Regions from separate parts of the Pseudomonas sp. S2_H01 genome, predicted to be linked through region 2. Evidence: riboswitches for the same ligand, from Rfam matches in the RefSeq annotation. Region 2 holds a riboswitch; each other region holds the start of a gene.
What was found. Region 2 has a riboswitch for cobalamin ahead of AB4N84_RS27275 (CbtB domain-containing protein). Riboswitches for the same ligand answer to the same signal wherever they lie in the genome.
Positions count from the first base shown of each region.

Region 1: linked by a shared signal. The riboswitch ahead of AB4N84_RS26595 (ABC transporter substrate-binding protein) and the one ahead of AB4N84_RS27275 (CbtB domain-containing protein) in region 2 are both predicted to bind cobalamin.
Region 3: linked by a shared signal. The riboswitch ahead of cobO (cob(I)yrinic acid a,c-diamide adenosyltransferase) and the one ahead of AB4N84_RS27275 (CbtB domain-containing protein) in region 2 are both predicted to bind cobalamin.

Region 1 covers NZ_CP162756.1:5,959,737-5,963,006, forward strand. Annotated here, with positions in the region: gene AB4N84_RS26585 (NCS1 family nucleobase:cation symporter-1) at 1-356, shown strand, start outside; gene AB4N84_RS26590 (aspartate/glutamate racemase family protein) at 380-1,108, shown strand; cobalamin riboswitch at 1,161-1,358, shown strand; gene AB4N84_RS26595 (ABC transporter substrate-binding protein) at 1,501-2,514, shown strand; gene AB4N84_RS26600 (FecCD family ABC transporter permease) at 2,520-3,270, shown strand, end outside.
Region 2 covers NZ_CP162756.1:6,111,296-6,114,565, reverse strand. Annotated here, with positions in the region: gene cobM (precorrin-4 C(11)-methyltransferase) at 1-217, opposite strand, end outside; gene AB4N84_RS27285 (cobalamin biosynthesis protein) at 374-787, opposite strand; gene AB4N84_RS27280 (CbtA family protein) at 784-1,503, opposite strand; gene AB4N84_RS27275 (CbtB domain-containing protein) at 1,515-1,700, opposite strand; cobalamin riboswitch at 1,799-2,021, opposite strand; gene AB4N84_RS27270 (NAD(P)/FAD-dependent oxidoreductase) at 2,233-3,270, shown strand, end outside.
Region 3 covers NZ_CP162756.1:4,036,429-4,039,698, reverse strand. Annotated here, with positions in the region: gene AB4N84_RS18120 (cobyrinate a,c-diamide synthase) at 37-1,338, opposite strand; gene cobO (cob(I)yrinic acid a,c-diamide adenosyltransferase) at 1,335-1,946, opposite strand; cobalamin riboswitch at 2,059-2,276, opposite strand; gene AB4N84_RS18110 (PQQ-dependent sugar dehydrogenase) at 2,428-3,270, shown strand, end outside.

The DNA.
Region 1 (3,270 bases), 150 kb from region 2:
TGTATTTCCTGTCGGGCCTGGGCGCCCTGCTCGGCCCGCTGTACGGCGTGATCACCGCCGACTATTGGCTGCTGCGCAAAGGACGCGTTAACGTGCCGCAGCTCTACACCGAAGATCCGGCCGGCGCCTACCACTATTCACGCGGGGTCAACCTGCGTGCCGTCTGGGCGTTTATTCCGGCGGCAATCATTTCCACGATTACCGCGCTGGTCCCGGCCTTTGATTCGGTGTCGCCGTTCTCCTGGCTGATGGGCGCCGCCATTGGCGCAGCGCTGTACCTGTTGCTGGCCGACCGGCGCAAGACCTTCAAAGACGTCAGTGGCCAGGCCATTGCCGTGCAAAACACCCAGCATTGATCGCAAGCGAGAGACGTCCACCCATGCGTATTTTGATCGTCAACGTGAACACCACCGAATCGATGACTCAGACCATCGCCGAGCAGGCCCGCAGCGTTGCCTCGCCCGGAACGGAAATCATCGGGCTGACGCCGCGCTTCGGTGCGGAGTCGGTGGAAGGCAACTTCGAAAGCTACCTGGCGGCCATCGCGGTGATGGACCGGGTGCTGTCCTACGACCAGCCCTACGATGCGGTGATTCAGGCCGGCTATGGCGAGCACGGGCGCGAAGGCCTGCAGGAGCTGCTGGAAGTGCCCGTGGTGGACATCACCGAGGCGGCTGCGAGCCTGGCGATGCTGTTGGGCCACAAGTACTCGGTGGTGACCACGCTGGATCGGGCGGTGCCGTTGATCGAAGACCGGTTGAAACTGGCGGGTGTCTTCGAGCGTTGCGCCTCGGTACGCGCCAGCGGCATGAGCGTGCTGGAATTGGAGGAAAAGCCGGACCGCGCCCTGGAAGCCATCGCCGAACAGGCGGTTGAAGCGGTCACGCGAGATAAAGCCGAAGTGATCTGCCTGGGCTGCGGCGGGATGGCCGGCCTGGACCAGATGATTCGCGACCGCGCCGGCGTTCCGGTGGTCGACGGCGTGACGGCGGCCGTGGCACTGGCCGAATCGCTGGTGCGTCTGGGCCTCAAGACCTCGAAAGTCCGCACTTACGCCACACCGCGGCCGAAGAAAGTCGTTGGCTGGCCGTTTCGTCTGCAGGATTGAAGGGTCGTTGAGCGATAGATCGGCGGTGCATTCGCCTCACGCCAGCGAATCGTTTAGTATCCCCGCCGCCGGTTTCCACTCGGAATTAATAGGGAATCCACGAGCCCTGCTCTGTCAGGCTCAAATGGAACTGTCCCCGCAACTGTAGGCGCTGAGCCCTGCTTCAAGAATGCCACTGGGTCAGCCCGGGAAGGCTGAAGCCTGGCGAGGACGCGCCAGTCAGGAGACCTGCCGGCAAGCGTCAATCATTCACCGGCGGGGTGTCCGGGAAGGACACCCGTGCGCGCCTTCGTTGGCGTGATCTGCACTTGCCCTGTCTTTTCAGCGGCGAGCCGGGATGTGCTTTCCAGTACCTGCCCTTTCGGCCATCAGGTTTACTGGAGATCCCGCTCATGTCGCTGCGCCGCCTTTCGTTGTTGCTCACCGGTCTGATGCTCTCGAGCCCCCTCCTCGCCGCGTCAACGCAGTACCCGCTGACGGTCGACAATTGCGGCGTGCCGCTGACGTTCGCCCAGCCACCGCAAAAAACCGTGACCATTGGCCAGGCCGCAACGGAAATGCTTTACGCCTTGGGCCTCAGCCAACAGGTGATCGGCACATCGTTGTGGTTCAACGACGTACTGCCTCAATTCAAGGACGCCAACGACCACATTGCCCGTTTGGCCGACAACACGCCCAGCTTCGAGTCCGTGACCGGCAAACGCCCGGATTTCGTCCCGGTGCAGTTCGAGTGGATGGTCGGCCCTCAAGGCGCGGTCGGCACCCGACAACAGTTTCACGACCTGAACATCCCGACCTACATCCTGCCTTCCGACTGTGAGGGCAAGAACAATCGGGTCGGCGCCGATGGCACGCGCCTGGCGGCCTTTAAAGTCGAGACGCTGTACAAGACCCTGGCTCAACTGGCCATGATCTTCGACGTGCAGGATCGCGGCCAACAGCTGATCACGGGCTATCAGGCGCGTCTGGCCAAGGCCGTCGAACAGGCGAAAACCCAAGGCAGCCACAACGTTTCGGCGGTGTTCTGGTTCTCCAGCCCTGACCTCAACTCCGATCCTTTTGTCGCGGGCCGCAAGGGCATTCCCAATTTCATGCTCGACACGCTGGGCATGCGCAATGTCATTGATTCCGATGAAGAGTGGCCCACCGTCGGCTGGGAAACCATCGCCAAGGCCAACCCGACCATCCTGGTGATCGCTCGGATGGATCGTCGCCGTTTCCCGGCCGACGATCATGAGAAGAAACTGGCGTTTCTCACATCCGATCCGGTGACGCGCAACATGGACGCGGTGAAGCACGATCGCATCGTGATCATGGACGCCAGCGCGATGGAATCCAGTGTGCGGCTGTTCGACGGCATCGAGCAACTCGGCGCTGCCGTTCAAAGCGCCACTCCTGCGCCATGAACCGTATGCGTGTGGGTCGATTGCTGGGCCACGGCCTGTGGGTCAGCGCCGTGCTGTGCCTGGCGATCATGGCGGGCGTCGCGATTGGCGAGACGTCGATCAGCCTGCCTGTCATCGCTCAGGTGTTGGCAAACAAGCTGTGGGCAGCCGGTTACCTGGTAGACCCCATCGATGAAGGTATCGTCTGGAACTACCGCCTGACCCGCGCCATCGTCGCGGCGGCGTGTGGCGCAGGGCTGGCGATTTCCGGCGTGGTGCTGCAATCGCTGCTGCGCAATCCGCTGGCCGACCCTTATCTGCTGGGCATATCGGCGGGTGCCTCCACCGGCGCTGTCCTGGTGGCAATCATCGGTGTGGGCGCCGGGGCGATTTCCCTCTCCACCGGTGCCTTCGCCGGCGCAATGGCCGCCTTTGCACTGGTGGCCTTGCTTGCCCGCGCCTCTCGCGGCCAGACGGCGGCCGGACAGATCATCCTGGCGGGCATTGCCGGCTCACAGTTGTTCAACGCCCTCACGTCCTTTCTGATCACCCGCTCCGCCAACGCCGAACAGGCGCGCGGCATCCTGTTCTGGCTGCTCGGCAACCTCAGCGGCGTGCGCTGGTCGTCGGTGAGCCTGGCGGTGCCCGTTGTGCTATTCGGCCTGGTGGTTTGCTTGTGGCATCGCCGCTCACTGGACGCGTTCACCTTTGGCGCCGACTCGGCGGCGTCCCTCGGCATTCCCGTGCGCCGGGTGCAGGCCTCACTTATCGCGACCA
Region 2 (3,270 bases):
GGCCGTTTGCATGAGCAGATTTCATCAGGGTGATGATCTGTTCCAGGTGTAACGCTGCACTGTTTGTCACCTGAACCGCCTGATGGCCTTCCAGAACGGCCTCCGGGACCAGCGATCCGGCATAGATGATCACCGGACAGGTGCGGATCAGACGCTGGCCTTTGACGGTGATCAGGTCCGGATCGCCGGGGCCTGCGCCGATGAAGAAAACGGTCATGGGGTCTCCAGATTACTCACTCTTGTACTTCTGCACTCGGGGCAGGCACGATTTCTATGGGAGCGAATTCATTCGCGAAAAATCGTCCAGGCGCCTGCACATTCGGCGCCTGAAATTCCGATTCGCGAATGAATTCGCTCCCACAGGGAAATGGCATTACAACGTGGAAGCCAATGCGAAGGTTGCTTGAGAACTGTTGCATCGCTCGATCAGCAACGTGACAGGCGAGCCGCTTAATCGCGACGCCATCGCCAGTGCCGAACTCTCTGCCACGCCATAACAACCCGTGTGGTCGAAAGCGATCTGTGAGCGGTGACTCAGGTGCGGCTCGAAAACCGCAAGCTCATCCGCGCTGAAAAAACCGATCGGCAACTGGAGCTGTTCCGCCAGCGCCAGCAGCCCGGCCTCGGTCGATTTGCTGTCAATGGAGGCAAGGGCGGTGACATCGCTCAATGTCAGCGCGTGTTCCCGCAGGCAGACGTCAATCAGCCCCAGCAGTGCCGACGCGGGGCAACCGCGCTGGCAGCCCAGGCCGATCACCCGAATCGGCCGGTTGCCGGGTTCACTCATAGCGCGTGGTTCAGTCCTGCGTGATCCGCTTGCGCTTCGCCACGGCGAAACAGCCAGGCGCTGATCAGGCCCATCGCAATCCAGAAGGCGGCGTTGGTCAGCAACGAGGCGATCTTGAATTGTGCTTCCAGTGCCTGCGGCGCCAAGGCTGAATGAACGTCTGGCTGGGGTGCGCCAACCACGTGTGGAATCACCAGGATCACGGCCCCCAGCACTTTCAACAGCCCGTGACGGGCGAAGACGATCAGCGCCAGACCGACTGCCGTCGAGGCGGCAGTGCTCGCCCACCACATTTGACGCTGAGTCAGGTCGGCGGCCGCTGTGCCCGGCAGCTCAGGCGGCAAGCCCAGGGTTGGCGCCAGGACGAACACGGCAAAACCGGCCAGCCCCCAAAGTGCGCCTTGGCGCGTGGCAGTCGGCGTGCGCAAGGTGTAGAGCGCGGCCAGCATCAGCGCGAAACCCACGGCGACCACCAGGTTCCCGCCGGTGGTGGACAGCACGCGCTGCCAGCCATCTTCGGGCTCCCAGGCCTCTTCGTCGTGGACATGAGCAGCCATGGCACCTTCAGCATGCGCGTGCTGTTCGGCGGCCGGGGCTTTCTCATAAGTTTCGGCTTCGTGGATCAAGGGGGCGACCCAGAAGCTTTGCAGCAGGGTCAGCAGCAGGGCGGCGAGCAGTCCCGTGAAACCGGCTGTTTGAGCGATTCGCTTGAACATGGCGACAGGTCTCAATGGCAAGGGAAGGCGGCGCTGTGACGGGTATCGTGCGCAGCGTTGTGCACGGCGTCGATATGCGAGAAACCGGCGAAGTACACCAGGCACGCGCCAAGGATCATCGCGCAGATGGCGGCGGTCAGGCGTTGGGTCTGAGTCGTGATGTGGCTGGATGTCTGGCGGGTGGTGCTGATCGACATGGCGCTTCCCTCTGAAATGTCAGCGGACGGGAAGGCGCAAGGCACACGGCGGACGAGCGTCGGCCGTGAACTCAACAGCGCCCGCCCACCGCGGGTTCGTTATGTGTCGTTGTCGGGCCGGTCTCCGGGCTTGCGAGGGACACGTGCAACTGCCACATGCCTTCAAGAATCGCCTTCCCATATCGCTACCGACACAGTGGATCTGACTCTTCACTCGCTTACCGTTGCGGGGGCAGCGCCGGACTTGCACACACCCTGAGGTCTGCGCGCACCGGTTTCCCGTTTCACCCTGTGAAGGGCACCCGTAACAAGGCGTGTAGGAGACCACGGTGCCGGGCCTCAGTCAATCGGAGTGGCGTGAGGGTAAAGAGCCCATCGCTGCCCTTCAACGATGATCTATCGAATATCGATAGATCGAAGAGGCTTTAACGACGCATTTGCCGCAGAAACGACCGTCACAGCGAAAGGCACTTGTGCGCTTGAAGATATCGAATATAAATAGCCCTATATCGATTATCGATACAGGTGAATCTTGAAAGCATCAGCCGATCTCTTCAGTTGCCTTTGGCAGGTTCAGTCAGCCCTGCCGGCGTTTGTCTCCAGGCTCCCGGCCCGTGCGCGTTGCGTGGTGATCGGTGCGGGGTATACCGGCCTGTCCACCGCGCTTGAACTGTCTGCGAGTAACGGCGACGTGGTGGTGCTGGATGCCCTGAGCATCGGTGACGGTGCTTCGGGCCGTAACGGCGGGCAGGTGATTCCCGGACTCAAGCTGAACCCCGAGGAGCTGGAGCAGCGGTTTGGGCCGTCGAAGGGCGCCGCGCTTACTGATTTGGTAGGGGGTGCGGCCCAGCATGTGTTCGACCTGATCAAGCGTTTGGACATTGAGTGCGGCGCGCGTCAGGACGGCTGGGTCCAGGCGGCCCATCACGAGGCCGCGCTGGACAACTTGTTGAACCGCGCCGTTCAGTGGCAGTCGCGCGGCGGCGATGTGCAGGTACTCGACCGGGCCCAGACCACGCAGCTGCTCGGCACGTCTATTTATAAAGGCGCGCTGCTGGACCGACGGGCGGGGCAGTTGCAGCCTTATCAGTATGTGCAGGGGCTGGCCGCAGCAGCCAGATCGCGCGGGGTGAAGATCTTCGAACATTGCGCGGCGTTGCAGTTGCGACGTAGCGAAGGCGGCTGGACCGTCATCACGGCTAACGGAGAGATCCGCGCAGAACAGGTGGTCATCGCGACCAATGCCTACTCATCACCGTTGCTGCGTGCGTTGCCGCACACCTACGTGACGTTGTGGAGCCTGCAAGCTGCCACGGCGCCGTTGTCTGCTGCGTTGCTCGAACAGATTCTGCCGGGGGGGTTGCCCGTTTCCGATACGTTCCGTGTGCTGCGCTACTTTCGAAGGACCGACGACGGCCGCTTCGTGCTTGGCACCCGCGGCGCCTTTCGCGACGAGTTGAACAGCGGCGATGTTGCACGCGTGCGGGCAGAGATGCTGGACATCTATCCGATGCTGGAAACTGTGCCGATCACTCACTGCTGGTGCGGTCGGGTGGCCGTGCCGGCCGCC
Region 3 (3,270 bases), 2.1 Mb from region 2:
GCATAAGGGTGGCGATGGAAAATGTCAGAGCGCTATTCATGGCCGTAAGAGCGCCGCCATCGCCTGGGGATTCGACGGGAAATAAAAGTGCACGTACGAAGCCGTCATTCGGCCCTCTCGATACACTGCCTCGGCGCCGCGACCGCCGTTGGGGCTGACGCCACGGGCAATCGGGGTCAGTTCGGTGCTGGTCAGCGAGTGGTGATAGGTGTGCCCACGCAGCGTGCCTTCCGGCAGTTCCACCGCTTGCAACGCCAAGGCCGCCAGACGTTTCTGCATCACCGCCTCGCCGTCGAGCAAACCCACCAGTTTCGCCCGTTGGCCATCGACATCGGTCAGCGCATTCAGCAGGTACAGCATGCCGCCACACTCGGCGAGCAACGGTTTGCCTGCGGCGTGATGGGCACGGATCGCGTCGAGCATCGGGACGTTCTGCCCCAGCGCCACATGGTGCAATTCGGGGTATCCGCCGGGGAGATACAGGCTGTGAGCGTCAGGGATCTGCGTGTCCCGAATCGGCGAAAAGAACGACAGTTCAGCCCCCATCGCACGCAGCACATCAAGGCTGGCGCCGTAGGTGAACGCGAAGGCTTCGTCATGGGCAATGGCGATGCGCACGCCCGCCAGCAAGGGCTCGGCCTGCACGAAATCAGGCGCCGAGAACGTCACGGCAGGCGGCAGCGTCGCATCACAGGTGCTGGCCAGCGCATCGGCGGCAGCGTCCAGACGCACGTCCAGATCGTTCAGCTCACTGGCCTGCACCAACCCCAAATGGCGGCTTGGCAGTTCGATGCCGGTTTCCCGCGACAGTGCGCCATACCAGCGCAAGCCTTCGGTCAGGCTGCCTTCGAGCAGTTGTGCGTGACGCACTGTCCCGACCCGATTGGCCAGCACACCGGCGAACGGCAAATCCGGTTGATAACGCGCCAACCCCAGCGCCAGCGCGCCGAAAGTTTGCGCCATGGCCGTGCCATCGATCACGCCCAGCACCGGCACGCCGAAGTGCCTGGCCAGGTCAGCGCTGGACGGGGTGCCGTCAAACAGCCCCATGACCCCTTCGATGAGAATCAGGTCAGCGTCGGCGGCCGCTTCCCACAGCAGACGACGGCTCTCGTCTTCGCCGACCATCCACATGTCCAGTTGGTACACCGGGTTGCCGCTGGCGCGCTCGAGAATCATCGGGTCCAGAAAATCCGGTCCGCATTTGAAGACACGAACCTTACGACCCTGATTGCGATGCAGCCGCGCCAGTGCCGCGGTGACCGTGGTTTTGCCCTGACCGGACGCAGGCGCGGCGATCAACACCGCCGGGCATTGCCGAGGCTGACGCTCACTCACAATTCGATGCCCTTCTGCGCCTTGATACCGGCCTGGAACGCATGCTTCACCACGCCGATGTCGGACACGGTGTCGGAAAGGTCGATCAACTCCTGCTTGGCGCCACGGCCAGTGATCACCACATGCTGCATGGGCGGGCGCGCTTGCAGGTCGCTGAGGACCTGCTCCAGGTCGAGGTAACCGTGCTTGAGGGCAATGTTCAGTTCGTCGAGGACCACCAGACCGATGCTCGGGTCCTTGAGCATCTGCCGGGTGACGACCCAGGCGGCTTCGGCGGCGGCGATGTCGCGCTGGCGATCCTGCGTTTCCCAGGTAAAACCCTCGCCCATCACGTGATAACGCACTTGCTCGGGAAAGCGGCGGAAGAACAGTTCTTCGCCCGTGGCATTGCGACCTTTGATGAACTGCACCACGCCGCACTGCATGCCGTGGCCCATCGCCCGCGCCAGCATGCCGAAGGCGGAACTGCTTTTGCCCTTGCCGTTGCCGGTCAACACCAACAGCAGGCCACATTCATTCGGGGCGCTGGCAATGCGCTCGTCCATCACCGCCTTTTTGCGCAGCATGCGCGCCAGGTGGCGTTCGTCACGTTCGGGGGATTCGCTCATCTCAGCTCTCCGCTTGAGGGCAAGTGTGGCAAACGGAGGGCACAGGCAAAGACTGACAGCAGGCGCCGGGCGCTAAACGCCCGAGCCTGCGCAGAGCATCGCCCTCCGTGATGCTGTTTGAATGGATCAGGCCGGTCTCCGGACTCATGAGTTGAAACACAAGCCACGCGCCTTCCCATGTTCCATGAACACAGTGGCATCGTGCGTGACCTTACTCATTTACCGTTGCGGAGGCAGCGCCGGGATTGAGCGTGAAATGCGCGCACCGGCTTCCCTGTTTCACCCTGTTGAACGACCGTGGTCGCGGGCACCTGAAACAATCGGCGAAGGTTAGAGGGTTGACTCCAGAGCGTCAATCAAAGCGGCACGCCATGCAGCAATTGAGTGAGCGGTTGAACCCACCGCTCAGCCACGTCTCTATTCCTATACATGCCTATGCATGACTGCCAGATGCCTCACTGCGAGCAAGCGGAGATCGATCATGTTCAAACTCAGACCCCAGATGGTGGTTTTACTGTTGGTCGCCGCAGGGCTCGCCGCATGCGGCGAGTCGTCAAGGTTGCAGGTTTCGGACGGCACCGGCCCTTCGCCCAAGCTCCCCGAACCGAACAAGACCCTGATCCCTACCGTGAACATCGCCCCGGCCGTTGGCTGGCCGGCGGGCGCCAAACCGGTCGCGGCACCCGGCACACAGGTCGCGGCGTTCGCGGAGAACCTCGATCACCCTCGCTGGCTGTATGTGTTGCCCAATGGCGACGTGCTGGTGGCGGAAACCAACGCCCCGCCCAAGCCTGACGACGGCAAGGGCATTCGCGGCTGGGTCATGAAGAAAGTCATGGGGCGGGCCGGCGCAGGCGTTCCGAGCGCCAACCGCATCACCCTGCTGCGCGACAAGGACCACGACGGCGTTGCCGAAACCCGCACCGTGTTCATCGATCACCTCAATTCGCCGTTTGGCATGACCCTGGTCGGCAACAACTTCTATGTCGCCGACACTGACCGCCTGTTGCGCTTCAACTACGAACCGGGCGAGACGTCGATCAAGGGCGAACCGCTGAAAGTCACGGATTTGCCGGGCGGCACGATCAACCACCACTGGACCAAGAACGTCATCGCCAGCAAGGACGGCAGCAAGTTGTACGTGACCGTGGGCTCAAACAGCAATGTCGGCGAAAACGGGCTCGACGCGGAAGAAGGCCGCGCGGCGATCTGGGAAGTCGACGCCGCGACCGGCAACCACCGCATCTTTGCCTCGGGCCTGCGCAATCCCAACGGCATGGATTGGGACCCGAGCACCGGCAAGTTATGGACCGCCGTCAACGAG